DNA from 3 places in the Streptomyces sp. L2 genome. Region 3 is predicted to be linked to each of the others. Evidence: riboswitches for the same ligand, from Rfam matches in the RefSeq annotation. Region 3 holds a riboswitch; each other region holds the start of a gene.

Region 1 (9,475 bases), 200 kb from region 3:
CAGGTACAGCCGCTCCCGCGCGCGCGTGATGCCGACGTACGCCAGGCGCCGCTCCTCCTCCAGCTCCTTGGCCTGGCCGAGGGCGCGCATGTGCGGGAAGACGCCGTCCTCCATGCCGGTCAGGAACACCACCGGGAACTCCAGGCCCTTGGCGGTGTGCAGGGTCATCAGCGTGATGACACCGTCGCCGTCCTCCTCGTCGGGGATCTGGTCGGAGTCGGCGACCAGGGCGACCTGCTCCAGGAAGTCGGAGAGGGTGCCCTGCTCGCCCTCGGCACGCTCCTGCTCGAACTCCAGGGCGACTGCGGCGAGTTCCTGGAGGTTCTCGATGCGGGTCTCGTCCTGGGGGTCGGTGGAGTTCTGCAACTCGGCCAGGTAGCCGGTGCGTTCCAGTATGGCTTCCAGGACGGTCGCCGGTCCGGCACCGGACTCGACGATCGTGCGCAGGTCTTCCATCAGGGTGTTGAACCGCTTGACCGCGTTGGCGGACCGCGCGGCCATGCCGTACGCATCGTCGACCCGCTTGAGCGCCTGCGGGAAGCTGATCTTCTCGCGCTGGGCGAGGGCGTCGATCATCGCCTCGGCGCGGTCGCCGATGCCCCGCTTGGGCACGTTCAGGATGCGGCGCAGCGGCACCGAGTCCTCGGGGTTGGCGAGGACCCGCAGGTAGGCCAGGACGTCCCGGACCTCCTTGCGCTCGTAGAAGCGGACGCCGCCGACGACCTTGTAGGGCAGGCCGACGCGGATGAAGATCTCCTCGAAGACACGGGACTGGGCGTTGGTGCGGTAGAAGACGGCGACGTCTCCCGCGCGCGCGTCGCCCGCGTCGGTGAGGCGGTCTATCTCCTCGGCGACGAACTGCGCCTCGTCGTGCTCGGTGTCGGCGACGTAGCCGGTGATCCGCGCGCCCGTGCCCGCGTTGGTCCACAGGTTCTTCGGGCGGCGGGACTCGTTGCGCTCGATGACCGCGTTGGCGGCGGACAGGATGGTCTGCGTGGAGCGGTAGTTCTGCTCCAGGAGGATCGTCGTCGCGTCCGGGTAGTCCTCCTCGAACTGGAGGATGTTGCGGATGGTCGCGCCGCGGAAGGCGTAGATCGACTGGTCGGCGTCGCCCACCACGCAGAGTTCGGCGGGCGGGAGGTCGTCCGGTCCGGGCGGTACGTCCTCGTCGTGCGCGCCGGTGCCGACCAGTTCCCGCACGAGCGCGTACTGCGCGTGGTTCGTGTCCTGGTACTCGTCCACCAGGACGTGCCGGAAGCGGCGGCGGTAGTGCTCGGCGACGTCCGGGAAGGCGCGCAGCAGGTTGACCGTGGTCATGATGAGGTCGTCGAAGTCGAGCGCGTTGGCCTCGCGCAGCCGCGACTGGTACAGGGCGTACGCCTGCGCGAGGGTCTTCTCGAAACCTCCCCCAGACTCCGTCTGGGAGGTGCCCCCAGTCGCCTGGGCCGCGAAGTCCTCCTCGTCGATCAGCTCGTTCTTCAGATTGCTGATCTTGGCGCTGAAGGACTTGGGCGGGAAGCGCTTGGGGTCGAGGTCCAGGTCACGGCAGACCAGGGCCATCAGGCGCTTGCTGTCGGCGGCGTCGTAGATCGAGAACGAGGAGGTGAAGCCGAGCTTCTTCGACTCCCGGCGCAGGATGCGCACGCACGCGCTGTGGAAGGTCATCACCCACATCGCGTTCGCGCGCGGGCCCACGAGGTGCTCGACGCGCTCCTTCATCTCGCCGGCGGCCTTGTTGGTGAAGGTGATCGCGAGGATCTGGCCCGGGTGCACGTGCCGCTCGGCGAGCAGGTGCGCGATGCGGTGGGTGAGCACACGGGTCTTGCCGGAGCCGGCGCCGGCGACGATGAGCAGGGGCGAGCCGGCGTGCACGACCGCGGCGCGCTGGTTGTCGTTCAGCCCCTCCAGCAGCGCGGCGGTGTCGATGGCGGGGCGCGGGGCGCCGTCGCGGTAGTACGCGTCCCGGTCCGGGGGTACGTCGAACTTCCCGCTGAACAGATCGCCCGGAAGCGGCTCCGGAGCGTGATCGTCCTCGGGCGGTGGCGGGGGTTCCTCCTCGTGCCCACGGGGGGGCTGGAGGGCCGCCAGGAAGCTGTCGTCAAAGAGGCTGCTCATCGCTCTCCGAGTCTAGGGCGCCCCACTGACAACCGGTCGCCGACCCGGGAACATGGCCGGATTCCCGAAGAGTTGATCTACCCGCCTCGCGGGCCGTTCATTCCCTCACGCTGCGAACGTGCCTGCTGGACGGTGTGTGACCGCCGCGCGGGGCAAGCGCGTTCATCCTCAGAGGTAACGAAAATGTATCGGACATATCACGCATCGACCTTCACAGAAGTCACACGAGTTGGCTAGGTTGCGTTCGGGCCGCACGACCCCTTCCGGTGAACCTCGCCGGGCCGGGCGGCCCCCGCCGAGTCCGGCAGCCCCCGTACAGCGGGGCCCGGAGCCGGGGACCCACCGATCCTGGGGTGAATCGCCCTGTCCCGTCCGGGCCAGGGCCGTAGGGCAGCCTTCCGAACCATCCGCCCGAACCCGACAGCTAACCCGGTAGGCGGCACATTGGAAGGAGTCGCCACCCTTGGCGTCGCACCGCAAGCCGCGCCCCGCGGGGGCGCGCGGAGCAGGTCTCCGCACCCCCGCACTCGCCACCGCCGCGCTCACCTCCGTGGCCGTGCTGTCCCAGACGGCCGACGCCGCGCCCGCCGCCTCCGACGACGGCAGGCCGAGCCGGGAGGAGATCGAGAAGAAGGTCGACGACCTGTACCGGCACGCCGAGTCGGCGACCGAGAAGTACGCGGAGAGGCAAGCGGAGAAATACGCCGAGAAGTACGCGGGGACGTACGACGCGCCGAAGTACAACGCGGCCAGGGAACGTGACGGCCGGCAGCGCAGCAGCCTCGACGCACTGCGCGAGGAGGTGGCCCGGCGCTCGGGCCGCCTCAACAAGCCCCGCGCGGACCAGGTTTCGCCCGCCGACGACTCCGCGCCCGTCCGGAGGCGGCTGGACGCCACCCCCGCGGTCGACTCGCCGGCCACGTCGCAGAACGACCTCCAGACCGCCAAGTCCGCCGTCCAGCACAAACTCGCCACCGCGCGCGGGATGCTGTCCCGGCTGACCGAACAGGGGACGGCGCGGCCGGCGGCAGCCGAACGGCACGGCTGGCAACAGACCTGGCACAACCCCGGCCCGGCGCCGACCCTGCAGCCCGACACCACGACACCGAGCGCAGGGTTGCCCGGGAACGTCGAGCCGGCAGGGTTGCCCGGGGTGGTCGAGGCCGGCGGGTTGACCGGATCGGTGCAGTCGGCCGGCCTTCCCGAGGCAATGGGGTCGGCCGGACTGCCGGGGCCGTTCGAGTCGGCCGCCTTGCCCGGGATGGTGGCGTCGGCCCTGCCGGGTTCGGTCGAGCCGGCCGGGCTGCCCGATGGAACGGGGTCGGCCGGGCTGCACGGTGTGCTGGAGTCGGGCGGGTTGCCCGGGGTGGTCGAGGCCGGCGGCGCTCTTGGGGCGGGGGGATGGGCCGGGCCGGGCGGGTCGCGGGTCACCAAGGCCGAGAAGGCGCTCGCCTTCGCCCGCGCGCAGATCGGCAAGCCGTGCGTGTGGGGTGCCTCGGGACCGGGCTCGTACGACTGCTCCGGCCTCACCCAGGCCGCCTGGAAGGCCGCCGGAGTCGCGCTGCCCCGCGCCACCCGGGACCAGGTCCACGCGGGCAGGAGGGTCGCCCTGGCCGACGCCCGCCCCGGTGACCTGGTCTTCTTCCACGGCGATGCCGGACACGTGGGCCTCTGGCTGGGCGACGGCATGATGATCCACGCCCCCAAGCCCGGCACGTACGTCCGCGAGGAGTCGGTCCACTACGGCGGCGAATCCATGATCCACAGCGTGGTACGACCGGCCTGACGGACGCGGCTACGGCGCCGTACCGCGGCTTCTCCCGGCCGCGCCGGACTTTTCCGGCCGCCACGCGCGCGTGCCCCGCGCCCACGGCTCGCGCCGCTCCCTAGCATCGGGCGCATGCCCCCTCTCTCCGCCCTGCTCGTCTGGTGGGCGTCGCGGCCGCCCGCCGCCGGGGCCGCCGTGATGGCGACCGGCATCCTGTCGATGGCGCTGCACCTGACGGGCCGCGAGACGCTGTCGCTCGTCGTGCTCGCCATGGCCTGCGTCGGCTGGGTGGCCCTGGCCGCCGACTTCGTCCTACGGCTGCTCCGGGAGCGCCGGCGCTGGGTGGCCGAGGCGGAGACGCCGGGCGCGCTGACGGCCGTGGCGGCGACGACGGTGCTGGGGTCCCGGTTCGCGGCGCTCGGCTGGCCGGACCTCTCCAACGCGCTGCTGGCCCTGGCTGCGCTGCTCTGGCCCGTGCTGCTCGTGCTCGTCGTACGGCACTGGGGGCGGCGCATGCCGGGCGCGGTGTTCCTGTGCTGCGTGGCCACCGAGGGGCTCGCCGTCCTGTCCGCCACGATGGCGGCGGCGGAGACGGCGGCGTGGCTCGCGCGCGTGGGCCTGGTGTTCTTCTGGCTGGGCCTGGCCCTCTACGCGCTGGCCCTGACCCACTTCGACCCCCGGCAGCTGGCCCAGGGCGCCGGGGACCACTGGATCTCGGCCGGCGCGCTCGCCATCTCGGCGCTGGCCGGGGCGAAGCTGCTGCTCGCCGACAGCGCGCGCCTGTACCTGTGGAACAACGACGACCGGGATGTCCTGCGGACCGTGACGGTCGTGCTGCTCGCCATCGTCCTGGCCGCGTGGCTCGTGCTGATCGTCACCGAGGTGGTGTGGCCTCGGTTCCACTACGACGTGCGGCGGTGGTCGACGGTGTTCCCGCTGGGGATGACGGCGGCCGCGACGCTGTCGGCCTCGTCCGCCGTCGGCATCCCGTGGCTGAAAGATCTGGGCCGGGCGCTGGTGTGGGTGGCGGCGGCGGCCTGGCTCGTGGTGGCCCTCGGCGCGGTACTCGCGGCCCGCGCCGAGTTCAGGAAGAGCAGCTGAGGACGCCGGGAGCGGAGCGCTCAGGGGGCTCCGGGCCTCCCCTGGGGGTCACGGCCTCGGGTCACGGCCTCCGGGTCACAGCCTCGGGTCACGGCCTCCGGGTTGCGGCCTCCTGGTCACGACCACAGCACCGCGATGAAGATGTTCGCCATGGTCAGCCCGCCGACCAGGGCGAACAGGCCCTTGTCGATCCGCTCCTCGTCGCGCTTCGCGTAGACCAGTCCGAGGATCACGATCAGCACGGCCAGCTTCACGCCCATCTTGACGGCGTTGACGTGGTGGTCGTCGGCCTGGTTGAGGCCGATCAGGGCTACGCCGGTGACCAGCATGGTCAGCGCGCCGTGCAGCATCCCGGGGACGAACCGGGCGGTGCCCTGGCCCATCGCCTTCATCTGGGTGAGGAAGCCGCCGAGGAGCGCGGCGATGCCGATGATGTGCAGGCCGACGAAGAGATGGATGAGTACGTCCATGAGCCCGGAGCCTAATCAGTGGGCTTCGGACCACTTGTCACCGGACCCATAGCACCGCAGGGCTCCCGCTCGCCCCAGGTCGGTCGCTTCGGTCAGCACGCCGCGTGAAGGGAAGCACTCCCGTCACGCCATGCGGTCACATGCGGTCACCCGGCGGTCCAGGACAGCCAGTTCCGTACACGCGTTACCAAGCCGTCACCATTCGGCCTAGCGTCCTGCTCCAGATGACCGGGCCTCGGTCGTCCCAGCCGTACGGAAGGACGTGACGGTCCAGGTGGCAGCGCACCGCAAGCCCCGACAGCGCTCGCTCAGCGGCACGACGGTCCGGACGGCCGCCACGATAGCCCTGGCGGGCGCGGCCACCGCGACGGCGTTCGACGGGACCGGGCAGGCCGCGCCGCAGCTGACACCGGCGCAGGTGAAGGCCAAGGTGGACAAGCTGTACCGGGAGGCGGAGACCGCCACCGAGAAGTACGACGGGGCCAAGGAGCAGGCCGACAAGGCTCAGCGGCGGCTGAGCTCGCTGCAGGACGAGGCTGCCCGCCGCCGGCTGAAGCTGAACTCGGCGCGGGACGCGCTGGGTCTGGTCGCGGCCGCCCAGTACCGCGACGGCGGCATCGACCCCGCCTGGCAGCTCGCTCTGTCGAGCGATCCGGACCGGTACCTGGACAACGCCTCGTTCGCGGAACGCGCCGGCCATCGGCAGGCCGGGCAGGTGGCCCGGGTGCGCCGTCAGCTGCGGGAGATCGAGCAGTTGCGGGGCGCCGCCCGCATCGAACTGACCTCGCTCCGGTCGCGGCAGGCCGAGCTGAAGCGGCAGAAGAAGACCATCAACGGCAAGCTGGACGAGGCCCGGCGGCTGCTGGCGCGGCTCAGTCCGCAGCAGCGGGCGCAGGTCACCGGCGCCGGCGCGGGGACCGACCGCGCCTCCCGGTCCGCCGCGGACGCCCGCACCGCCCTGGAGGGGGCCGGTTCCGCCACCGCCCCGAACTCCCGTGCCGCGGCGGCCGTCGCCTACGCCTACAGCAAGCTCGGCAGCCCCTATGTGTGGGGCGCGACCGGCCCCGACGCCTTCGACTGCTCGGGGCTGGCCCAGGCCGCCTACCGCTCGGCCGGTGTCTCCCTCCCCCGCACCACCTACGCCCAGATCAACGCGGGCCGCCGCGTCTCCCGCTCCGAACTCCAGCCGGGGGACCTGGTGTTCTTCTACTCCGGCATCAGCCACGTCGGGATCTACGTCGGCAACGGCCAGATGATCCACGCGCCGAACCCCTCGGCCCCGGTCCGGCTGGCCCCGATCGATTTGATGCCGTTCGCGGGGGCGACCCGGGTGGCGTGAGGGGTCGCCCGTGAGGGTCGCGACCGCGCGTGCCGCCGGGTTCAGACCAGGCGGCGTGCCGTCGCCCAGCGGGTCAGCTCGTGCCGGTTGGACAGCTGGAGCTTGCGGAGCACCGCCGACACATGGGACTCGACCGTCTTCACCGAGATGAACAGCTGCTTGGCGATCTCCTTGTACGCGTAGCCGCGGGCGATCAGGCGCAGCACCTCCCGTTCCCGCTGGGTGAGCCGGTCGAGGTCCTCGTCGACGGGCGGGGCGTCGGTCGAGGCGAAGGCGTCGAGGACGAACCCGGCGAGGCGCGGGGAGAAGACGGCGTCGCCCTCCTGGACCCGGAAGACCGAGTCGACCAGGTCGGTGCCGGTGATGGTCTTGGTGACGTAGCCGCGGGCGCCGCCGCGGATCACGCCGATCACGTCCTCGGCGGCGTCCGAGACGGACAGCGCCAGGAAGCGGACGGGCCGCTCGGCGTCCGCCATCAGCGGGGCACAGCGGCGCAGGACCTCCACCCCGCCGCCGCCGGGCAGGTGCACGTCGAGGAGGACCACCTCGGGCCGGGTGGCGGTGATGACCGTGACCGCCTGGTCGACGTCGGCGGCCTCGCCGACGACCTCGACACCGGTCCGGTCGGTCTGGCCGATCTCGGCCTGGACGCCGGTGCGGAACATACGGTGGTCGTCGACGAGCACCACACGCACCCGGCGCCCGCCCTCGCCCTCGCCCACGGGCAGGCCGGACCCGGCCGCCTCCGCGGCCCCCGCCGCCGTGCCGCTCGCCTCGGTCGCGTCGCTCATGACGTCTTCTCCGCCCTCTCCATCTCCAGCTCGACCTCCGTGCCACCGCCCGGCACTGCCCGCAGCCGGGCCGTGCCGCCGTTGCGTTCCATACGGCCGATGATCGATTCTCTGACGCCCATGCGGTCGGCGGGTATCGAATCCAGGTCGAACCCGGGGCCGCGGTCGCGGACGGACACGAAGACCGTCCTTCCCTCGACCTCGGCGTAGACCTGTACGGCGCCGCCCTCGCCACCGTACTTGGCGGCGTTGACCATCGCCTCGCGCGCGGCCTGCATCTGCGCCGCGGTCCGCTCGTCGAGGGGGCAGTCGCCGACCACGACGACCTCGATGGGCGCCCCGTGCTTGTCCTCGACCTCGGCGGCGTTGCGGCGCACCGCCTCGGCGACCGTGTCCGGCTCGTCGGCCTCGTCCTTGCCCGTGCCCTCGGGCTTGTACAGCCAGGTGCGCAGGTCGCGCTCCTGGGCGCGGGCGAGGCGCCGGACCTCTCCGGCGTTGTCGGCGTTGCGCTGGATCAGGGTGAGGGTGTGCAGCACGGAGTCGTGCACGTGCGCGGCGACCTCGGCCCGCTCCTGGGCGCGGATGCGCATCAGACGCTCCTCGGACAGGTCCTGCGTCATCCGCACCAGGTAGGGGCCGGCGAGCAGCGTGATGCCGACCAGGACGGCGAGCGCGGCCTGGAGGACCGCGCCGAGGTGGGCGGCCGAGCCCTGCATGACGAAGATGGCGGAGACGCCGGCCGTGACCAGCAGGACGCCGCCGCCGGCCCGCAGGAGGCTCAGGGTGCGGCGCCGGCGGCCGGCTTCGACCCAGCGCGCCCGCCGGGCGTTGTCCGCCTGGCGCCAGACGAGGGCGACACCGGCCGCGACCAGCACGGCGGGGACGAGGTACGCCTTGGCAGCGCTGCCCAGGTTGACACTGCTGACGAAGACCATGGACACGATGACCATGAGCAGCAGGGCGGCCAGCTGTCCCTTGTCCGGCTTGCGGGCCACGAGCCTGCGGCGGCCGTCCGGCGCGGTCTCGGTGCCGACGAGCGAGGGCGGCTTGTGGTCGCCGACGCCTCCGACACCGAGCGGGACGAAGAACCAGAACGCGGCGTAGAGCAGCGCGCCGAGTCCGTTGGCCATGAACAGGCCGACGAACACGAGCCGGACCCAGACGACGGGCAGCCCGAGATGCCCGGCGAGGCCCCGCGCCACTCCGCCCAGCCAGCGACCGTCGCTGCTGCGGTAGAGCTTGCGCGGCGGCCGCGGGTCGTCGAGGGGTGTCGCTGCGGCTTCCGGCATGCCATCGATGTTCACATGGCCGCCGGATCCGAGGCATCAGGGTCGACCCCCGAGACTCCCCTGATCTTCGATTCGACGGCGGTGATCGAACATCTCCCTCGGCCGTCTCAGGGCCGATTTCAGGGTTCGCCCAGGGTCGTCCCGGCTCCCGTCACGGCTGCCGGGCCGTCACCATGGACGCATGACGGATCACGAGCACGCCGCGACGGGTCCGGGACCCGGCACCGGCCCGCGCCCGGCCCCGGGCTCCGGACCGACGGATGCCGCGCCCGCCGCGACGGACAGGACGGGAGCGCCAGGCGCCTACGCGGAGAAGCGGAACAACCGAGCGGGCGCGAAGAAGGGGACGGGCGCGGGCAAGGAGACGGGCACAGACAGAGGAACGGGCACGAGCAGGGGAACGGGCGCCGGCAAGGCGACCGGTGATCCGGGCGACGGAACGGGCGGAATAGGAACAGGCGGAACCGGCGGCATCGGCGGAACCGGCCGTCCGGGGCGCGGCGCCGGAGAAACCGGCGCTCCCGCCGACCCCGGTGGTCCGGGCGGCCCGGGCGGCCCCGGCGGTCCGGGCGGCCCCGGCGGTTCCGAGCCGGACGCCTCCG
Region 2 (9,475 bases), 1.5 Mb from region 3:
CGCCGGGGTCCCGCACGCTTTGCATAAAGTGGCAGGAACGGCAGGAAGACCGCGGTTTTTTCAACCGCCTCCGCTCGCGAAGGGACGTACATGCCCATGGGTCACACGACCACGGCCGAGGCAGGCTCCGGGGGCCTGACAGCGACCGAGCACCGCCTGGCCAACGGTCTGCGCGTGGTGCTCTCCGAGGACCACCTGACCCCGGTGGCGGCGGTGTGCCTCTGGTACGACGTCGGCTCCCGCCACGAGGTCAAGGGGCGTACCGGCCTGGCTCACCTTTTCGAGCACCTGATGTTCCAGGGCTCCGGCCAGGTGAAGGGCAACGGCCATTTCGAACTGGTGCAGGGCGCCGGCGGCTCGCTGAACGGCACCACCAGCTTCGAGCGCACCAACTATTTCGAGACCATGCCCGCCCACCAGCTGGAGCTCGCCCTCTGGCTGGAGGCCGACCGCATGGGCTCCCTGCTCACCGCCCTGGACGACGAGTCCATGGAGAACCAGCGGGACGTCGTCAAGAACGAGCGCCGCCAGCGCTACGACAACGTGCCCTACGGCACCGCGTTCGAGAAGCTGACCGCCCTGGCCTACCCGGACGGCCACCCGTACCACCACACGCCGATCGGCTCGATGGCGGACCTGGACGCGGCCACCCTGGAGGACGCCCGCCAGTTCTTCCGCACCTACTACGCGCCGGGCAACGCGGTCCTCTCCGTGGTCGGCGACATCGACCCCGCGCAGACCCTCGCCTGGATCGAGAAGTACTTCGGGTCCATCGCCGCGCACGACGGCAAGCCCGCCCCCCGCGACGGCTCGCTGCCGGACATCCTCGGCGAGGAGAAGCGCGAGGTCGTCGTCGAGGAGGTCCCCGCGCGCGCCCTGATGGCCGCCTACCGGCTCCCGCACGACGGCACGCGCGCGTCCGACGCCGCCGACCTCGCCCTGACCGTCCTCGGCGGCGGCGAGTCCTCCCGCCTCTACAACCGCCTGGTGCGCCGCGACCGCACGGCCGTCGCCGCCGGCTTCGGCATGCTGCGCCTGGCCGGCGCGCCCTCCCTGGGCTGGCTGGACGTGAAGACCTCCGGTGACGTCGAGGTGCCGGTCATCGAGGCCGCCATCGACGAGGAACTCGCCCGGTTCGCTGCGGAGGGCCCCACTCCGGAGGAGATGGAACGCGCCCAGGCCCAGTTGGAGCGCGAGTGGCTGGACCGGCTCGGCACCGTGGCCGGCCGCGCCGACGAACTGTGCCGGTTCGCGGTGCTGTTCGGCGACCCGCAGCTCGCCCTGACCGCCGTCGACCGTGTCCTGGAGGTGACCGCCGAGGAGGTCCAGGAGGTCGCCAAGGCCCGGCTGCGCCCCGACAACCGCGCGGTGCTCGTCTACGAGCCGCTGTCCGCCGAATCCGCCGAACACACCGACGACCCGGGCCTGCCCGAGGACCCCGAGTCGGAGGCCACCGTCGAAGCGGGCGCCGACCGGGCCGACCGGAACGACAACGAGGAGACGGGCAAGTGAGCGAGCTCGCCACGATGGACTTCCACCCCCAGCCGCAGCCGGGCGAGGCGAAGCCGTGGGCGTTCCCCGCCCCGGAGCGCGGCGCGCTCGGCAACGGCCTGACGGTGCTGCGCTGCCACCGCCCCGGCCAGCAGGTCGTCGCCGTCGAGGTGCTGCTGGACGCGCCCCTGGACGCCGAGCCGGCCGGCCTGGACGGCGTGGGCACGATCATGGCGCGGGCCTTCTCCGAGGGCACCGACAAGCACTCCGCCGAGGAGTTCGCCGCCGAACTGGAGCGCGCCGGCGCCACGCTCGACGCGCACGCCGACCACCCCGGCGTCCGGCTCAGCCTGGAGGTTCCCGCCTCCCGCCTCGCCAAGGGTCTCGGCCTGCTCGCCGATGCGCTGCGGGCGCCCGCATTCGCCGAGAGCGAGATCGAGCGGCTGGTCCGCAACCGCCTCGACGAGATCCCGCACGAGCTCGCCAACCCGGCCCGGCGGGCCGCCAAGGAACTCTCCAAGGAGCTGTTCCCGGCCACCTCGCGCATGTCGCGCCCGCGTCAGGGCACCGAGGAGACCGTCGCCAAGATCGACGCCGCGGCGGTCCGCGCCTTCTACGACCGTCACGTAAGGCCCGCGACGGCCACGGCGATCGTGGTCGGCGACCTCACCGGAACGGACCTGGACGCCCTGCTCGGCGACACCCTGGGCGCCTGGACGGGCACCCCGGGCGAACCGCGGCCCGTGCCGCCGGTCACCGCGGACGACACCGGCCGCGTGGTCATCGTCCACCGGCCCGGCGCAGTCCAGACGCAGCTGCTCATCGGCCGGATCGGCCCCGACCGGCACGACCGCGTGTGGCCCGCCCAGGTGCTCGGCACCTACTGCCTCGGCGGCACCCTCACCTCCCGTCTGGACCGCGTCCTGCGCGAGGAGAAGGGCTACACCTACGGGGTGCGCGCCTTCGGGCAGGTCCTGCGCGCCGCCCCCGAGGGCACCGGCGCCGCGATGCTCGCCATCAGCGGCTCCGTGGACACCCCGAACACCGGCCCCGCGCTGCAGGACCTGTGGACGGTGCTGCGCACGCTCGCGGCGGACGGCCTCACCGACGCCGAACGCGACGTCGCGGTGCAGAACCTCGTCGGCGTGGCCCCGCTGAAGTACGAGACGGCGGCGGCCGTCGCGGGCACGCTGGCCGACCAGGTCGAGCAGCACCTGCCCGACGACTACCAGGCGACGCTCTACCAGCGGCTCGCCGCCACGGGCACCGTGGAGGCCACCGCGGCCGCCGTGAACGCCTTCCCGGTGCACCGGCTGGTGACCGTCCTCGTCGGCGACGCGACGCAGATCAAGGAGCCGGTCGAGGCGCTCGGCATCGGCGAAGTCACCGTCGTGACGGCCGAGTAGAGCGCCTGCGTGACCGCCGTGTAAGGCATCGGCGGAGCCGGCGCGTCCCGCACGCGCGCGTGGGCCCCTGACGACCGACGGGTCGTCAGGGGCCCACGCCGTTTTCGGCCCGTTCCCCTTGCTCGCCCTCAGATGTCCGAATTGGGGCAGAGGTTGCCTGTCTGCCCTGTGGCATGCGCTACAAAAACCCGGATGCGTTTGGGTATTGAACGCACCCCGCCTTAGCGTCGTCCGGGCTGTTCGTCAGGCAGTGCGCCGCACCCGCGGCACCGGACAGCCATCGCCGAGTCCCCGTACGGCGCGAGCCAGGGGAGCCGGGGACCCACGCAGTCCCTGGGGTGAATCGGACGCCCGCGCGCAGCGAGGGGGTCCGTAGGAGACCTTCCTGCTCCGAACCCGTCAGCTAACCCGGTAGGCGAGAGGGAAGGAAAGGACCAGCCACTTCATGGCGTTCATGTGCGCCACCGGGAAGCACCGCAAGCCCGGCCGGGTCAAGCGCACCACCGCGCAGGCCGCCGGCATCGCCGCCCTCACCACGACCGGTGTCATCGGCACCCTCGCGGCCTCTCCGGCGCTCGCCGCGGAGAGCCCCGTCGAGCAGAGTGGCCTCACCCCGGTCATCACCGTCAGCGACGACGTCGCCCAGCAGATCGACGCACAGGCCGCCGCCCAGAAGGCCGCCGCGGAGCAGAAGGCGGCCGAGGAGGCCGCCGCCAAGGTGGCCGCCGAGCGGGCCAAGGAGGAGCGCGCGGCCCAGGCGCGCGCCGCCCGCGAGGCCGAGCGCAAGCGGCTGAACACCTTCGTCGCCCCGGTCGCGCACTCGTACGTCTCGACGGGCTACAAGGTCGGCGGCACTCTGTGGTCGTCGGGCTCGCACACCGGCATCGACTTCCACGCGGCGAGCGGCACCGCCGTCCACGCGGTCGGTTCCGGCACCGTCGTCTCCACCGGCTGGGGCGGCGCCTACGGCAACCAGATCGTGATCCGGATGGCCGACGGCATGTACACCCAGTACGGCCACCTGTCGTCCATCGGCGTCACGGTGGGCCAGAAGGTCACCCCGGGCCAGCAGATCGCCCTGTCCGGCGCGACCGGCAACGTCACCGGCCCGCATCTGCACTTCGAGGCCCGGACGACCCCCGACTACGGCTCGGACGTCGACCCCATCGCCTACCTGCGCAAGCACGGCGTGCACGTCTGATCCGTCCCGCAGCACTACGGAAGCCCCGGCCCGCCGGCCGGGGTTTTCGCCGTTTTTCGGGTGCGTGAAGGCACCGCACATCACCCCGCTGTCCAAAAGGCATCCATGAATTCCGGCTTCTCGTCGGAAATTCAGGCCGCCTGGCCTAGAGTCGCGGAAAACGCCCGTCGTCGGCGTTTCACGGGGACCAAGGCGGAGGTCGGTCATGCGTATTCCGGCGCATTCGGTGTGCACGGCGATCCGGGACGACATCGTCGCCGGCGTCCACGCGCGTGGCGGCCGGCTCACCGAGGAAGTGCTCGCCCGGAGGTACGGCGTCTCACGCGTCCCGGTCCGGGAGGCCCTGCGCACCCTGGAGGCGGAGGGCTTCGTGGTGACCCGGCGGCACGCGGGCGCGTGCGTGGCCGAGCCGACGGAACAGGAGGCCGCCGACCTGCTGGAGATGCGGTTGCTGCTGGAGCCGCTCGGTGCCGCCCGGGCCGCCCAGCGGCGCACGGACGCCCATCTGAAGGTGCTGCGCGGCCTGGTCCGGCTCGGCCAGGAGCGGGCGGGCCGGGGCGCCGGCGGCGACCTGCGCCCGCTCGGCGGCTGGTTCCACGACACGCTCGCCCAGGCGTGCGGCAGTCCCTCGCTGGCCTCGACGCTCGTCCGGACGCGGCACAAGATCACCTGGATGTTCGCGGTACGGCCGGCGCTGAATCCCGCCCAGTCCTGGGCGGAGCACGGCGCCATCGTGGACGCGGTGGCGCGCGGCGACGGCGAACGCGCGCGGGCGCTCACGGCGGCGCATACCCAGCGCACGGCGGCGGCGCATCAGTTGCGGCCCGCCCGGCTCACCGAACCCGCCGCGCGCGTGAGGGATGCGCAACGTGCTGTAAACACTCCGGATTCGCGGAATTAACACCGATGGGGTACACGGAATTCCGCGCGAAAAGGTGGACCGGATGTCCGGCCGATAAACAGCACGGCCGCGCCGACCCGTAAAGGGTGACGCGGCCACGGTGTTTTGCGGGTGCCGCGCTCAGACGGTCTCGGGCAGTTCCTCTAGGCCCTCGGCGACCAGCTTGGCCAGCCGGTCCAGGGCCGCGTCCGCGCCCTCGGCGCCGGAGGCCAGGACGATCTCCTCGCCGCCCTGGGCGCCGAGGCCGAGGACGGCCAGCATGGAGGCCGCGTTGACGGGGTTGCCGTCGGCCTTGGCGATCGTCACCGGGATACCTGCGGCCGTGGCGGCCCGGACGAAGATGGAAGCGGGGCGGGCGTGGAGGCCCTCGGCCCAGCCGACGTTGACGCGGCGCTCAGCCATGTGATGCTGCCCTTCGGTGTTCAGGGTTGTCTAGACCAGTTTCCCACATCGTGAAGCATGCCCGGAGCGGTCGTGCGCCCGCCCCTCCTCCGGCACCGGACCGCGGCCTCGGTCCGGGTGCCGCCCTCCACAGACTGCCTCGCGCCGTTGTCGTACGCGAGCCGTACTCTGGGGCCCATGCAGACCTCGGCGGACCGGCAGGACCGGCACCAGTACCCCGCCCACTGGGAGGCGGACGTGGTGCTGCGCGACGGGGGCACCGCACGCATCAGGCCCATCACCGTTGATGACGCCGACCGCCTGGTCAGTTTCTACGAGCAGGTCTCGGACGAGTCGAAGTACTACCGCTTCTTCGCGCCGTACCCCAGGCTCTCCGCCAAGGACGTCCACCGCTTCACGCACCACGACTTCGTGGACCGGGTGGGACTCGCGGCCACGATCGGCGGCGAGTTCATCGCCACCGTACGCTACGACCGCGTCGGCGCCGACGGCATGCCCGCGTCCGCCCCGGCCGACGAGGCCGAGGTCGCCTTCCTCGTGCAGGACGCGCACCAGGGCCGAGGCGTCGCCTCCACGCTGCTGGAACACATCGCCGCCGTCGCCCGCGAGCGCGGCATCCGCCGCTTCACCGCGGAGGTGCTGCCCGCCAACAACAAGATGATCAAAGTGTTCACCGACGCCGGGTACACACAGAAGCGCAGCTTCGAGGACGGCGTCGTACGCCTGGAGTTCGACCTCGAACCCACCGACCGCTCCCTCGCCGTGCAGCGCGCGCGGGAACAGCGCGCCGAGGCCCGCTCGGTACGACGGCTGCTGGCGCCGGGCTCCGTCGCCGTCGTCGGCGTCGGCCGCGCCCCCGGCGGGGTCGGGCGCAGCGTGCTCGGCAACATCCGGGACGCCGGCTACCCCGGCCGGCTGCACGCGGTGAACGCGGCCTTCCCCGAGGACCTCAAGGAGGCCGACGGGGTGCCCGCGTACCGGTCGGTGCGGGACATCGAGGGGCCGGTGGACCTCGCCGTCGTCGCCGTACCGGTGGAGCGGGTGCCCGAGGTCGTCGACGCGTGCGGTGAGCACGGGGTCCAGGGGCTCGTCGTGCTCGCCGCCGGGTACGCCGAGAGCGGGCCCGAGGGGCGCGAGCGGCAGCGGGCGCTCGTCCGGCAGGCGCGCGCGTACGGGATGCGGCTCATCGGGCCGAACGCCTTCGGGATCATCAACACCGCGGCCGGCGTCTCGTTGAACGCCTCGCTGGCACCGGAGATGCCCCGGCCCGGGCGCATCGGGATGTTCGCGCAGTCCGGGGCCATCGGGATCGCCCTGCTGTCCCGGCTGCACCGGCGCGGGGGAGGGGTCACCGGGGTCACGGGCGTGTCCACCTTCGTCTCCTCCGGCAATCGGGCCGACGTCTCCGGGAACGACGTCCTGCAGTACTGGTACGACGACCCCGATACCGACGTCGTCCTCATGTACCTGGAGTCCATCGGCAACCCCCGCAAGTTCACGCGCCTGTCCCGGCGGACGGCGGCGGCGAAGCCGCTGGTCGTGGTGCAGGGTGCCGGGTCCGCGCCGCAGGGGCACGCCGTCCGGGCGACGCGGCTGCCCCACGCGACCGTGTCCGCGCTGCTGCGGCAGGCCGGGGTGATCCGGGTCGACACCATCACCGAGCTGGTCGACGCGGGGCTGCTGCTCGCCCGGCAGCCGCTGCCGGCCGGGCCCCGGGTCGCGATCCTCGGTAACTCGGAGTCGCTGGGCGTCCTGACGTACGACCGCTGTCTGGCGGAGGGACTGCGCCCCTCCCGCCCACTGGATTTGACCACCGGAGCGACGGCCGAGGACTTCCACCGGGCCCTTGCGCGGGCCCTGGCCGACGACACGTGCGACGCCGTCGTCGTCACCGCCATCCCGGCGATCGGGGAGGGATCACCCGGAGACGCCGAGCTGGCGGACGCCCTCCGCTCCGCGGCGGCGGCCGCACCGGGCAAGCCGGTCCTGGTGGTCCACGTGGAACTGGGCGGCCTCGCCGAGGCACTCTCGGCAGCGGCGAGCACGGGCCCACCCGTGACCGACAGAGGCAATGCAGCGGTCGCCCCCGAAGGGGCGCGGGGAACTGCGCGACGAGCCACGACGCAGCCGCACCCGGCGACGCGACAGTCGGGGGCAGACGCGCTCCCGCCAGCCGACTCGGGTGCCGGACTCGGAGGGGTGGACCGGCTTATTCCGGCCTACCCCGCCGCGGAGCGGGCCGTGCGGGCTCTCGCCGAGGCCGTCCGGTACGGCGAGTGGAGGCGGGAGAGCGGCCGGCCGGGCAAGGTGCCCGAGTACGAGGACATCGACGAGAAGTCAGCCGCCGACCTGATCAGCGGACTGCTCGCGCGCGGGCAGGGCCTGAGCATCAATGAGGCGGACACCTGCGAACTGCTCGGCACGTACGGCATCCCGGTCCGCCGGGCCATCCCCGCCACCGGCCCGGAGGCGGCCGTCGACGCCGCCCGCGCCCTTGGCTACCCCGTCGCCCTCAAGGCCACCGCGCCGCACCTGCGACACCGTGCCGACCTCGGCGGCGTCCGGCTGGACCTCGCGGACGAGGAACAACTGCGCAGGGCCTACGCCGAGTTGACCGGGCTGTTCGGCCCCCCGGAGGAACTGCGGCCGGTGGTGCAGGCCATGGCACCCCGGGGCGTCGACACCGTCGTACGCGCCGTGATCGATCCCGCGGCCGGTGCCGTGCTCTCCTTCGGGCTGGCCGGGGCCTCCTCGCAGCTGCTCGGCGACATGGCGCACCGGCTGGTCCCGGTCACCGACCGGGAGGCGACCTCGCTGGTGCGGTCGATCCGGACGGCGCCCCTGCTGTTCGGCTGGCGCGGCTCGACCCCCGTGGACACCCCCGCGCTGGAGGAACTGCTGCTGCGCCTGTCCCGGCTGGTCGACGACCACCCGGAGGTCGTCGCGGTGACCCTGGAGCCGGTCGTGGTGGCGCAGCACGGGGTGAGTGTGCTGGGAGCCACGGTGCGGCTGGCGCCGCCGCCGGCCCGCGACGACCTCGGCCCCCGGACCATGCCGGCGTACTGAGCCCGCTGCCCGCGCGCGGGCAGCGGGTCGTGGTGGGTTCTCGCGCGGTTCCCCGCGCCCCTGGGCCCGCTGTCGCCGGCGTCGGTCCCCTGCGCCCCGAGGCCCGCCGCCCAGGCCCCCGTGCCCCGTGACTGGCCCGGAGCCGTCCTGCCCACGGACTAAGATGGACGCCATGGCCAAGACCAGTACGACGACCCAGGGGCTGCGCGCGGCGATCGAGCGCAGCGGCTACTACCCGGCCCTCGTGGCCGAGGCGGTGGAGGCCGCCGTGGGCGGCGAGCCCATCCGGTCGTACCTGGTCCACCAGGAGACCACGTTCGATCAGAACGAGGTGCGCCGGCACGTGACCGTGCTGGTGCTCACCGGCAACCGCTTCATCGTCAGCCACACCGACGAGCAGGCAGCCGACAGCACCTCCCCGACGCCGTACGCCACCACCTCCACGGAGTCGGTGAAGCTCGGCCGGATCTCGTCGGTCGTGGTCAGCCGGGTGGTGGCCAACCCGGAGCAGTACGTCCCGGGCACGCTGCCCCGCGAGGTCGTCCTCACCATCGGCTGGGGCGCGGTCAGCCGCCTCGACCTGGAACCCGCCGCCTGCGGCGACCCCAACTGCGAGGCCGACCACGGCTACACGGGCAACTCCACGGCCGACGACCTCAGCCTCAGGGTCAGCGAGGCCGGTGACGGCCCCGAGACCGTGCGCCAGACGCTCGTCTTCGCCCAGGCCGTCTCCGAGGCCACCGCGGACGTCGGCCGCTGATGACGCAGTCCTTCGTCTGGGACCACCCGGAGCCGCTCGCCCTGAACACCGCGCCGCTGCCCGAGTACGGCACCGGCTCGCTCGCCGACCTGCTGCCCACCCTGGCCGCCGGGATGGGTGTACCCGGCCTGACCGCCGGCATCGGGGAACTCGCCCCGGCCGACCGGGTCTGCGTCTTCCTGGTCGACGGGCTCGGCTGGGAGCAGCTCAGGGCGCACCCCGACGAGGCCCCCTTCCTGAACTCGCTG
Region 3 (9,475 bases):
GTGCAGGCAGGGGTGGTTGGGGCGCGGTTTAGAGCGACCGGTGCAGCAGGCCGCTCATGGTGATGCGGTCGCCGCGGAAGCGGATGAACTCCAGGTCGACGGGCCGGCCGTCGCCGAGGTGGGTGAGGCGTTCCAGCATGAGGACGGCCGCGCCCCGGGGGGCCTGGAGCACGGCCGCGGAGTGGCTGTCCGCGTTGACCGCCTCCAGGGTGATGTCGGCGTGACCGAGGTGCTGTCCGGTGATGGCTTCCAGCAGGCGGAAGACGTCGGTGTTCTCCAGGTCGGTGCCGAGCAGGGCGGTGCCGAGGTCGAGCGGGATGTAGGTGTCGTCGAGGGAGAGGGGGAGGCCGTTGAGGCGGCGCAGGCGTTCGATGTGGAGGACTTCGGTGCCGAGTGTGACGTGGAGGCGTTCGGCGACCGGGGCCGGTGCGGGGACGGGGCCCATGGCGCGGACCTCATTGGTGACGTGGCCGTGTTCGTGGAGGGTTTCCGCGAGGCCCATCAGTCGGTCGAGCCCATGGGGGTATTTCTGGGCGACGACCACGGTGCCGACTCCCGGCTGCCGCTTGACCAGGCCCTCCGTCCGGAGCAGGTCCAGGGCTTGGCGGACGGTGTTGCGGGAGGTGCGGTAGTCGGTGGCGAGGGTGGACTCGTGGGGGAGGGTGCCGGCCGGGAAGGTGCCGGTGATCAGTTGCCGGCGCAGCAGGTCCGCGAGTTGCCGGGCCCGGTCCGAACGCAGCCGACGCCGGGTGCGGTGGGCGGCGACGGTGGTCGCGGCGCCCGGACCGGCGGAGTCTCGGGGGCGGTCGGTGGCTGGCATGGCTGGAACCATACTCATCCGATAGGGAAAGTGGTGTTGCGGGAATGTTGCGCCACTCAGCGGTCGCCCAACCCCTGCTCTGAACTGCGGCTTTCCAGCGGATTCAGCAGGTTCTGCCACTCAGGACAGTGCCGTCAGCCCCGGCGCGAACGTGATCAGCAGCGGGAGCAACGGCACCAGCGCGGCCACCGTCGTCGTCAGCGCCCGGTGCCGCCGGAGCAGACGCGGAGGCGGCTCCAGGAGCCGGTCCACGCGTTCGCCCAGGAGGCGGCGGCTGGAGGCGCAGGACAGGACGCCGCGGTGCTGGTTCAGTTCGATCAGGGCGAGGGCCGTGGTGAGGTGGCCGCAGCGGCGGGACGCCGTGTCGTCGGCGGCCAGTTCGACCAGGCGGTGCGTCTGGTCGCAGAAGTGGGCGAACAGCGGGACGTGGGGGAAGCCCGTGGCCAGCGCCGTGGACAGGTGCAGCAGCCAGTCGTGGTGGGCGCGGGCGTGGCCGCGCTCGTGCGTGAGGACGGCGTCCAGCTGGTGGTCGGTCAGGCGCTGCAGCGCCCCTGTGGTGACGACCAGTTGCGGCGGGTGGCCCGGCATCCACCAGGCGTCCGGGTACTCGTCCTCCAGCACCAGCATGGGCCCCCGCGCGGCCGGCAGACCCCCGGGCAGGTCCGGGGCGCGGTCCCTCAGGTGGGCCCGGGTCCGGCCGCGGTGTCTGCGGGCCTCGGCGAGTTCCCGGGCCAGCATGGCGGTCGTCCAGGCGGCGCCGCAGGCCAGCAGCACGGTGAGGGCGACCGCCCAGACCGGGGCGGCGGAGAGGTCGTAGGCGGCGGTCACGGCCGGCGGGGCGGGCGCGAAGACCCGGTCGCGGACCGTGTGGAAGACGGCCGCCGCGCCCAGGAGCAGCCCGGTCAGGCAGCTCAGCAGCACTGTCGCGACCAGGCACTGCCAGACCCACAGCGCGACCACGGGTTCCCGTTCCGTCCAGGCGGCCCGGGTCAGCGCGCGCGGGGCCGGTACGGCGGCCGTCAGGCCGACGACGGTCAGCAGGAGCAGGCAGACGGTCATGCCGGGGCTCCGGTTCCTGGTCCGAGAGGGTGCGGGTGTCGGGTGGTACGGGCGACACGGCCCGAAGGCGGGCCACGCGTGCGTGTCCCCGTCAGTATGACGGGGAGAGCCGCCCTGAGTCAGGTGTCGGAGGCGACCGAATCGCCACCGGCGCCACCGTCCGGCCCGCACCCGGTACCCGCCTTCCGGTACCCCTCGGCCTCGGGCCCGTTCAGCCCGCCACGATCCGCCCGCGGACCTCGCCGAGACCCACGCGGACCCCGTCCGCGCCGGGTGCCCACGCCGTCAGGGTCACCTCGTCGCCGTCCTCCAGGAAGGCACGCTTGCCGTCGGGGAGTTCCAGGGGCTCGCGACCGTTCCAGGTCAGCTCCAGCAGCGAGCCGCGCTGGGCCGGCTCGGGGCCGCTCACCGTGCCCGAGCCGTACAGGTCGCCGGTGCGCAGGGAGGCGCCGTTGACCGTCATGTGGGCGAGCTGCTGGGCGGCCGTCCAGTACATGGTGGAGAACGGCGGCTCGGACACCACGTGGCCGTTGATGGCGACGGAGATCCGCAGGTCGTAGCCGCCGGGGTCCACCTCGGGCGCCGCGTCGTCCAGGTAGGGCAGCAGGGTGTGGGTGCGCTCCGGTGGGGCCACGCGCGCGTCCTCCAGCGCCTCCAGGGGGGTGATCCACGCCGACACCGACGTGGTGAAGGACTTGCCGAGGAACGGGCCGAGGGGGACGTACTCCCAGGCCTGGATGTCGCGCGCCGACCAGTCGTTGAGCAGGCACAGCCCGAAGACGTGCTCCCGGAAGTCGCCGAGTGCGACCGGCCGGCCCATGGCGGAGGGCGTGCCGACGACGAAGCCGACCTCGGCCTCGATGTCGAGCCGGACGGACGGGCCGAAGACGGGTGCCGGGTCGGCCGGTGCCTTGCGCTGGCCGGAGGGCCGTACGACGTCGGTGCCGGAGACGACGACCGTGCCGGAGCGGCCGTGGTAGCCGATCGGCAGATGCTTCCAGTTGGGGGTCAGCGAGTCCTCGGCGTCCGGGCGGAAGATCTGGCCGACGTTGCGGGCGTGGTTCTCGGAGGCGTAGAAGTCGACGTAGTCCGCCACCTCGAACGGCAGGTGCAGGGTGACCTGCGACAACGGGTGGAACAGCGGCTCGATCGTCTCGCGGTGCGCGGGGACGGTCACCCAAGCGGTGAGGGCGCGCCGCACGTCCGACCAGGTGGTGCGGCCGGCGGCGAGCAGCGGGTTGAGGGTGGGCCGGGCGAGCAGGGAGGCGTAGGGCGAGCCGAGTGCGGTGGCCGCGGTTCCGGCGTCGAGGACGTGGTCACCGAGGCGGACGCCGACCCTCCGCTCCGTGCTGCCGGAGGGCGAGAACACGCCGTAGGGAAGGTTGTGCGGACCGAAGGGGTCGCCCTCGGCAACGTCGAAGGGGGGCATGGGGTGCTGCCTCACTCTCTTCCTGGCCATGCGTGGCGTTGCGTTCCATGGGGTGGCGTCACACATGATCGCTCCGGTGACGCCGCTGTGTTCCATGTGGTCGCGCCACACGTTACGGGTGTGCCGGGTGTCTTGGGCAGTGCCCCTTGGGATGCGCGGGCGGTGTCCCGGACGGTGTCTAAAGAGTTCGCAATGTCCGAAAGGGCCTTGTGGGAGTGGGCAATTCCGGCTTAGCGTCCTTTGGGGACACGGACGGGGTGGATCCGGTCCGTAGGGGGACACGTGGGGGGACCCGTGGCCGTACATTCCGTCGGTGTGCCAGTCGAGGCGGACCGTGAAGTGCCCGGACTGATCGTCAAGTTCGGCGACTACCCGCTGCACCACGGCGGCGTGGGCGCGATCCGCAGCCTGGGCCGTCTGGGCGTCCCCATGTACGCGATCACCGAGGACCGCTACACGCCGGCCGCCGCCTCCCGGTACCTCACCCGGGCGTTCGTGTGGCCGACGACCGGCGCGGAGGACCCGGGCCATCTGGTCGACGGCCTGCTGCGCGTCGGGCGGCGCATCGGCCGGCCGGCCGTCCTCATCCCCACGGATGAGGAGGCCGCCGTCCTGATCGCCGAGCACCAGGACGAGCTGGCCGGCTCGTTCCTCTTCCCGCGCGTGGAGCCCGGACTGCCCCGCCGGCTGGCCAGCAAGCAGGGGCTGCACGAGTTGTGCGTGGAGCACGGCCTCGCGACGCCCGCGGCCGCCTTCCCGCAGTCGTACGAGGACATCGCCGCGTTCGCGGGAACGGCGCGCTTCCCGGTGGTGGCCAAGAACCGTGAGGCGTTCGTCCGGCGCACCCGGCCCGCGGTGAACGGCACCACGAGGATCGCCACCCGCGCGGGGCTGCTCGAACTCGCCCGTGACTGGGGCGAGCGGCCGGGGGTGATCCTCCAGGAGTACCTGCCGAGGGAGGAGGCCGAGGACTGGATCGTGCACGCCTGTTTCGACGCCGACTCCGCCCCGCTCGCCCTGTTCACCGGGGTCAAGGTCCGTTCCTGGCCACCGCACGCGGGCATGACGGCGAACGCGTACGTCGTCGACAACCCGGAACTCGCGGACCTCGCCGCACGTTTCATCAAGCAGATCGGCTTCAGCGGCATCATCGACCTGGACCTGCGTTTCGACCGGCGCGACGGACAGTACAAACTCCTCGACTTCAACCCCCGCATGGGCGCCCAGTTCCGGCTCTTCGAGAGCGAGTCGGGCGTGGACGTCGTACGGGCACAGCACCTGCACCTGACCGGCCGTCCCGTTCCGGAGGGGGAGCAGCGGGCCGGCCACCGCTATGTCGTGGAGAACATCGACCTGCCCGCCCTCCTCGCCTACCGCCGCAGCGGTTATACGACGCCGCACGCGCCGGCGCGGGCGAGCGGGACGGAGCTGGCCTGGTTCGCGGGCGACGACCCGCTGCCGTTCCTCACGATGCTCGCCCGCTTCGTGCGTCCGGGCGCGAAGCACCTCTACCAGCTGTGGCGGACCAACCGCCGCGGCGGCCACACCACCGCGAAGTAGGCACGTCACAGGACCACGGCGAAGTAGTCACAGGCACCACCGCGAAACAGGCAGGTCACCGCACCACCGCGAAGTAGGCAAGGCCACGAAGGTGGCGCACCGCGTTCCTGGGGAGGGACTTCGTGATCCGACCGGTTGCAGTCATCGGGGCCGGGCCGTTCGGCCTGTCCACCGCCGCCCATCTGCGGGCGCGCGGCATCCCCGTCCGCGTCTTCGGCGACCCCATGGTCAGCTGGCGCGACCACATGCCCGAGGGCATGCTCCTGAAGTCGACCCCGGTCGCCTCCAGCTTCGACTGCCCGCAGCCCGGCCACACCCTGGGCGACTACTGTGACGCCGCCGGCATCCGCCGGCTGGTGACCGACGAGGACATCATCCCGGCGGAGACGTTCATCGGCTACGGCGAGTGGTTCCAGGAGAAGCTGGTGCCCGGCCTGGAGCGGGTGCGGGTCGTCTCCGTGGACCGGGACAAGAGCGGCGCCTTCGAACTGAAGCTGGACTCGGGTGAGTTGTTCACCGCACGTGCGGTGGTGGTCGCCACCGGCCTGTCGGGGCTGGAACACCTGCCGGCGGAGCTGGCGGGGGCCGCGCCCGACGGGCCCGCCCCGACCGCTCCGCTCTCCCACAGCTCCCAGCACCACGACCTGAGCCGCTTCGCCGGCAAGGACCTGATCGTCATCGGCGCCGGCCAGTCCGCCCTGGAGACGGCGGCGCTGGCGGCGGAGGCGGGCGCCCGGGTGCGGGTGGTGGCGCGCGGACGCGGCCGGGTCGCCTTCGGGGCGCCGCCGTGGAAGCAGCCGAGGCTCCGCCCCGAGTCGCCGTTCGGCCGCGCGTGGTCCCTGTGGGCGCTCAGCTACTACGCCGACCCCTACCGTTTCCTCCCGGAACAGACCCGGCACTATCTGGTCCGCCGGGTTCTCGGTCCGCTCGGCGCCTGGTGGCTGCGCGAGCGCTTCGAGGGCACCGTGCAGGTCACGGACGTGGCCCGGGTGGCGGGCGCGGAGGCGCCGGACGGCCGTCCCGTGCTCACCGTCCGCACGCACGGCGGCCGCAGCGAGCGGCTGACCGCCGACCACGTCATCGCGGCCACCGGTTACCGCGTGGACATCGCGGCGATGGACTTCCTCGGCCACGAGCTGCGCACGCGGCTCGCGGTGAGCCGGGGCGCGCCCAGGCTCGGCGCCGGCTACGTCTCCTCCGTGCCCGGCCTGTACTTCACCGGTCTTCCGGCGGCGTCCTCGTTCGGGCCGGTGATGCGGTTCGTCTGCGGCACGGAGTTCGCCTCCCCACGGCTGGCGAAACACCTGGCGGCAGCACACGGCTGACGGCCGGGGCTGACGGCCCCCGGCGGACCGCCGCCGGGGGAGGCGCCCCGCGGTGACCGCCGCCGGGAGGATGCATGCCCTGGCGGACCGCCGCCGGACGATGCGTCCCGGCGTCCTCGCGCCGGTCCGTCGCAACGCCCGCCCCCCGTGTCCCGCGCGCCTCCGGTCCCCGTGCGGCGCCATCACGGCGCCCGCGGGCACCACTTGGGGGCAGCGGGCACACAACTGAGCGAAAGGACAGGGTGAGTCGGTGGGGCGCGATGTCCGTATTCTCTGATCATGGCCGCCTCCCCCGCATATTCACTCGTCGCCACCGACCTGGACGGAACGCTGCTGCGCGGTGACGACACCGTCTCCGAATGGTCGCGCGCCGCGCTCGCGAGGGTGGCGCGCGCCGGGGCACGGCACCTGGTGGTCACCGGCCGCCCGGCACCGAGAGTGCGGCCGCTCCTCAAGGAGCTGGGCTGCACGGGGCTCGCGGTGTGCGGACAGGGCGCGCAGGTGTACGACGCCGGCGCCGGCCGTCTGCTGTGGTCCGTCCGCCTGGACCGGGAGCTGGCGGAAACCGCGCTCGGCAAGATCGAGGCCGAGGTGGGCCAGGTGTATGCGGCCGTCGACCAGGACGGCGTGGACGGGCTCACGCTGATCGAGCCGGGGTACCGGATGCCGCACCCCACGCTGCCGGCCGTGCGGGTCGGCCGGCGCGACGACCTGTGGCGCGCGCCGATCAGCAAGGTGCTGCTGCGCCACCACACCCTGTCGGACGACGAGTTGGCGACCATCGCGCGCGGGGCGGTCGATTCGCTGGCCACGGTCACCATGTCGGGCCCCGGGACCGTGGAGCTCCAGCCGTGCGGGGTCACCAAGGCGGCGGGTCTCGCGCTGGCCGCCGCTCACCTGGGGCTGGCGGCCGAGCGGGCGGTCGCCTTCGGGGACATGCCCAACGACATCCCCATGTTCGAGTGGGCCGGGCACGGTGTCGCCATGGCGAACGCCCATCCCGAGCTGAAGGCGGTCGCCGACGAGGTCACCGCGTCGAACGAGGACGACGGCATCGCCGTCGTCCTCGAAAGACTGTTCCCGAGCCCCTGACGAGTCCAGGGCCGGGATCGCCGGCCTCAGTATGCGCCGAACACGTTGTCGATGGAGCCGTAGCGGGCGGCCGCGTAGTTGCAGGCGGCCGTGATGTTCGCGACCGGGTCGTAAGGGTCGAAGGAGGTGCCGGGCACGTGGTAGGCGGTGAACGTCGGGTCGATCACCTGGAGCAGGCCCTTGGACGGGGTGCCGGCGGCCGCGTTGGAGTCCCAGAGGTTGATGGCGGCGGGGTTGCCGGAGGACTCGCGCATCACGTTGCGGTAGATGCCGTCGTAGGTGCCCGGGATGTGCCGCTCGGCCATGATCGCCAGGGACTCGCGGATCCAGCCGTCGAGGTTGTTCGGGTAGCCGGCGAGGGTGGTGGAGGGCGTCGCGGAGGTGGTGGTGGCCGCGGAGGCGCTGGTGGCGCCGATGAGGGGGAGCGCGAGGACGGCGGCACCGGTGCCGGCGACGGCGAGGGTGCGGACGAGGCGGCGGGTGCGGGGGCGGCGGTGCTGGGCGGCAGCAGACATGGGGATGTTCCTCTCCGTCGCCTGCGAGGTGAGCTGTCGGGTTCGGGCGGGGAGGTGCCCGGTCGCGCCGCGCGGACGGCGGCACGACTTCACCCCTAGCCGTTCCGGTACGACGAGTGCCGTCCGGTCCGGCGACTTACCTGGGTCCCCCGCTCCTGCCACACGAAATGAGTTCGTCGATGGGTGGTGTCGGGCGGTGGCAGGATTCGGCGTCCGTCCGACGGCCGGGAACGTATGCGAGAGCACATGTCGGGAACAAGTACCGGATTCACACAACGCATCAGTTGACCTTGGTCTGTACCGTTTCGAGTACTTGATCCTTTGCAGCCGCCAATCCTCAACTGGCCGGTGGGGCAAGGGGGGATGCGGAGGAAATGCGCCATGGGGCGGTACGGGGCTCGCGTGACCCAATTCACGAAATGGCAAATTATGCAAAATCAGACATGGGGGATTTGCTCGTCCCGGAATACCGCCATCCGTGTCCGTGGTTCTCGGGGATGCGTGCTTTTGTGCAAATCTCGCTGAATCCGTTAAGTCGATAAATGTCCGTTCCTGTCATCCGATCGCGGGCCTGCCGGGAGTGGTCCGGTACGGCCCGGCCTGTAGCGGTGGGCGCTAGCGGTGATCGAAAGCTGACCGGATACGCTGACTTGAGTGATGGCAGCGACCTATCGACAAACCGTGTAATCGCCAGCAGACACCAGCAGACAGGAGACCCCTCGTGACCGTCGTCGGGCCGTTCGGGCTGAGCGTGCGGGACCAGGCTCTGGAAGCCGATGTCCAGGCCGGATTGGCGGCTGTCGAGGAAGGCTTGCTCGAGGCCACCAAGAGCGAGGTCCCGTTCATCACGGAGGCCGCGCAGCACCTCGTCCGGGCCGGCGGGAAGCGGTTCCGGCCGCTCCTGGTGATGCTCGCGGCACAGTTCGGTGACCCCTACGCACCCGGTGTCGTCCCGTCCGCCGTCGTCGTGGAGCTGACCCACCTGGCGACGCTGTACCACGACGACGTGATGGACGAGGCCGCCGTACGACGCGGTGTGGCCAGCGCCAACACCCGCTGGGGCAACTCCGTCGCCGTGCTGACCGGCGACTTCCTCTTCGCCCGCGCCTCCCAGATCCTCGCCGACCTCGGGCCGGAGGCGGTCCGGGTGCAGGCCCTCGCGTTCGAACGGCTGGTGACCGGGCAGATCCTGGAGACCGCCGGCCCCACGGACGGCCGCGACCACGTCGAGCACTACCTGGACGTGCTGGGCGGCAAGACCGGCTCGCTGGTGGCCGTCTCGTGCCGGTTCGGCGCGATGATGTCCGGCGCCGACGAGACGGTCGTCGACGTCCTCACCCAGTACGGCGAACGGCTCGGCGTCGCCTTCCAGCTCGCCGACGACGTCCTGGACATCGCCTCCGACTCCCACGAGTCCGGCAAGACCCCCGGCACCGACCTGCGCGAGGGGATCCCGACCCTGCCCGTGCTCCGGCTGCGCGAGCGGGCGGCCCGGCTCGGGCTGGCCGAGGACGTCGCGCTGTGCGCGCTGCTCGACTCCGACCTCAGCGACGACGCCCGGCACGCCGAGGCGCTGGCCGCGCTGCGCGCGCACCCCGCGCTGGAGCAGGCCCGCCGCGACACGGTCCGCTACGCGGAGGAGGCGCGCTCCGCGCTCGCGCCGCTGCCCGAGTGC

The links. A riboswitch is a leader RNA that binds a small molecule or an ion and turns the genes downstream of it on or off. The one in region 3 is predicted to bind cyclic di-AMP.
Region 1: it holds a riboswitch for cyclic di-AMP, as region 3 does, so the genes downstream of both, DBP14_RS36825 (C40 family peptidase) here and DBP14_RS13450 (transglycosylase SLT domain-containing protein) in region 3, are expected to answer to the same signal.
Region 2: it holds a riboswitch for cyclic di-AMP, as region 3 does, so the genes downstream of both, DBP14_RS06830 (M23 family metallopeptidase) here and DBP14_RS13450 (transglycosylase SLT domain-containing protein) in region 3, are expected to answer to the same signal.

What each region holds. Positions count from the first base shown of each region.
Region 1 is NZ_QBDT01000001.1:2,939,289-2,948,763, forward strand. Features, by position in the region: gene pcrA (DNA helicase PcrA) at 1-2,115, opposite strand, end outside; cyclic di-AMP (ydaO/yuaA leader) riboswitch at 2,399-2,571, shown strand; gene DBP14_RS36825 (C40 family peptidase) at 2,579-3,901, shown strand; gene DBP14_RS12530 (tellurite resistance/C4-dicarboxylate transporter family protein) at 4,016-4,984, shown strand; gene DBP14_RS12535 (hypothetical protein) at 5,101-5,454, opposite strand; gene DBP14_RS12540 (C40 family peptidase) at 5,729-6,793, shown strand; gene DBP14_RS12545 (response regulator transcription factor) at 6,835-7,584, opposite strand; gene DBP14_RS12550 (ATP-binding protein) at 7,581-8,873, opposite strand.
Region 2 is NZ_QBDT01000001.1:1,653,828-1,663,302, reverse strand. Features, by position in the region: gene DBP14_RS06840 (pitrilysin family protein) at 91-1,512, shown strand; gene DBP14_RS06835 (pitrilysin family protein) at 1,509-2,897, shown strand; cyclic di-AMP (ydaO/yuaA leader) riboswitch at 3,169-3,330, shown strand; gene DBP14_RS06830 (M23 family metallopeptidase) at 3,343-4,098, shown strand; gene DBP14_RS06825 (GntR family transcriptional regulator) at 4,304-4,999, shown strand; gene DBP14_RS06820 (HPr family phosphocarrier protein) at 5,120-5,401, opposite strand; gene DBP14_RS06810 (bifunctional GNAT family N-acetyltransferase/acetate--CoA ligase family protein) at 5,579-8,467, shown strand; gene DBP14_RS06805 (DUF5998 family protein) at 8,640-9,227, shown strand; gene DBP14_RS06800 (nucleotide pyrophosphatase/phosphodiesterase family protein) at 9,227-9,475, shown strand, end outside.
Region 3 is NZ_QBDT01000001.1:3,143,776-3,153,250, reverse strand. Features, by position in the region: gene DBP14_RS13480 (GntR family transcriptional regulator) at 29-820, opposite strand; gene DBP14_RS13475 (M56 family metallopeptidase) at 941-1,879, opposite strand; gene fahA (fumarylacetoacetase) at 2,091-3,308, opposite strand; gene DBP14_RS13465 (ATP-grasp domain-containing protein) at 3,624-4,868, shown strand; gene DBP14_RS13460 (FAD-dependent oxidoreductase) at 4,991-6,193, shown strand; gene DBP14_RS13455 (Cof-type HAD-IIB family hydrolase) at 6,473-7,285, shown strand; gene DBP14_RS13450 (transglycosylase SLT domain-containing protein) at 7,312-7,800, opposite strand; cyclic di-AMP (ydaO/yuaA leader) riboswitch at 7,806-7,989, opposite strand; gene DBP14_RS13445 (polyprenyl synthetase family protein) at 8,522-9,475, shown strand, end outside.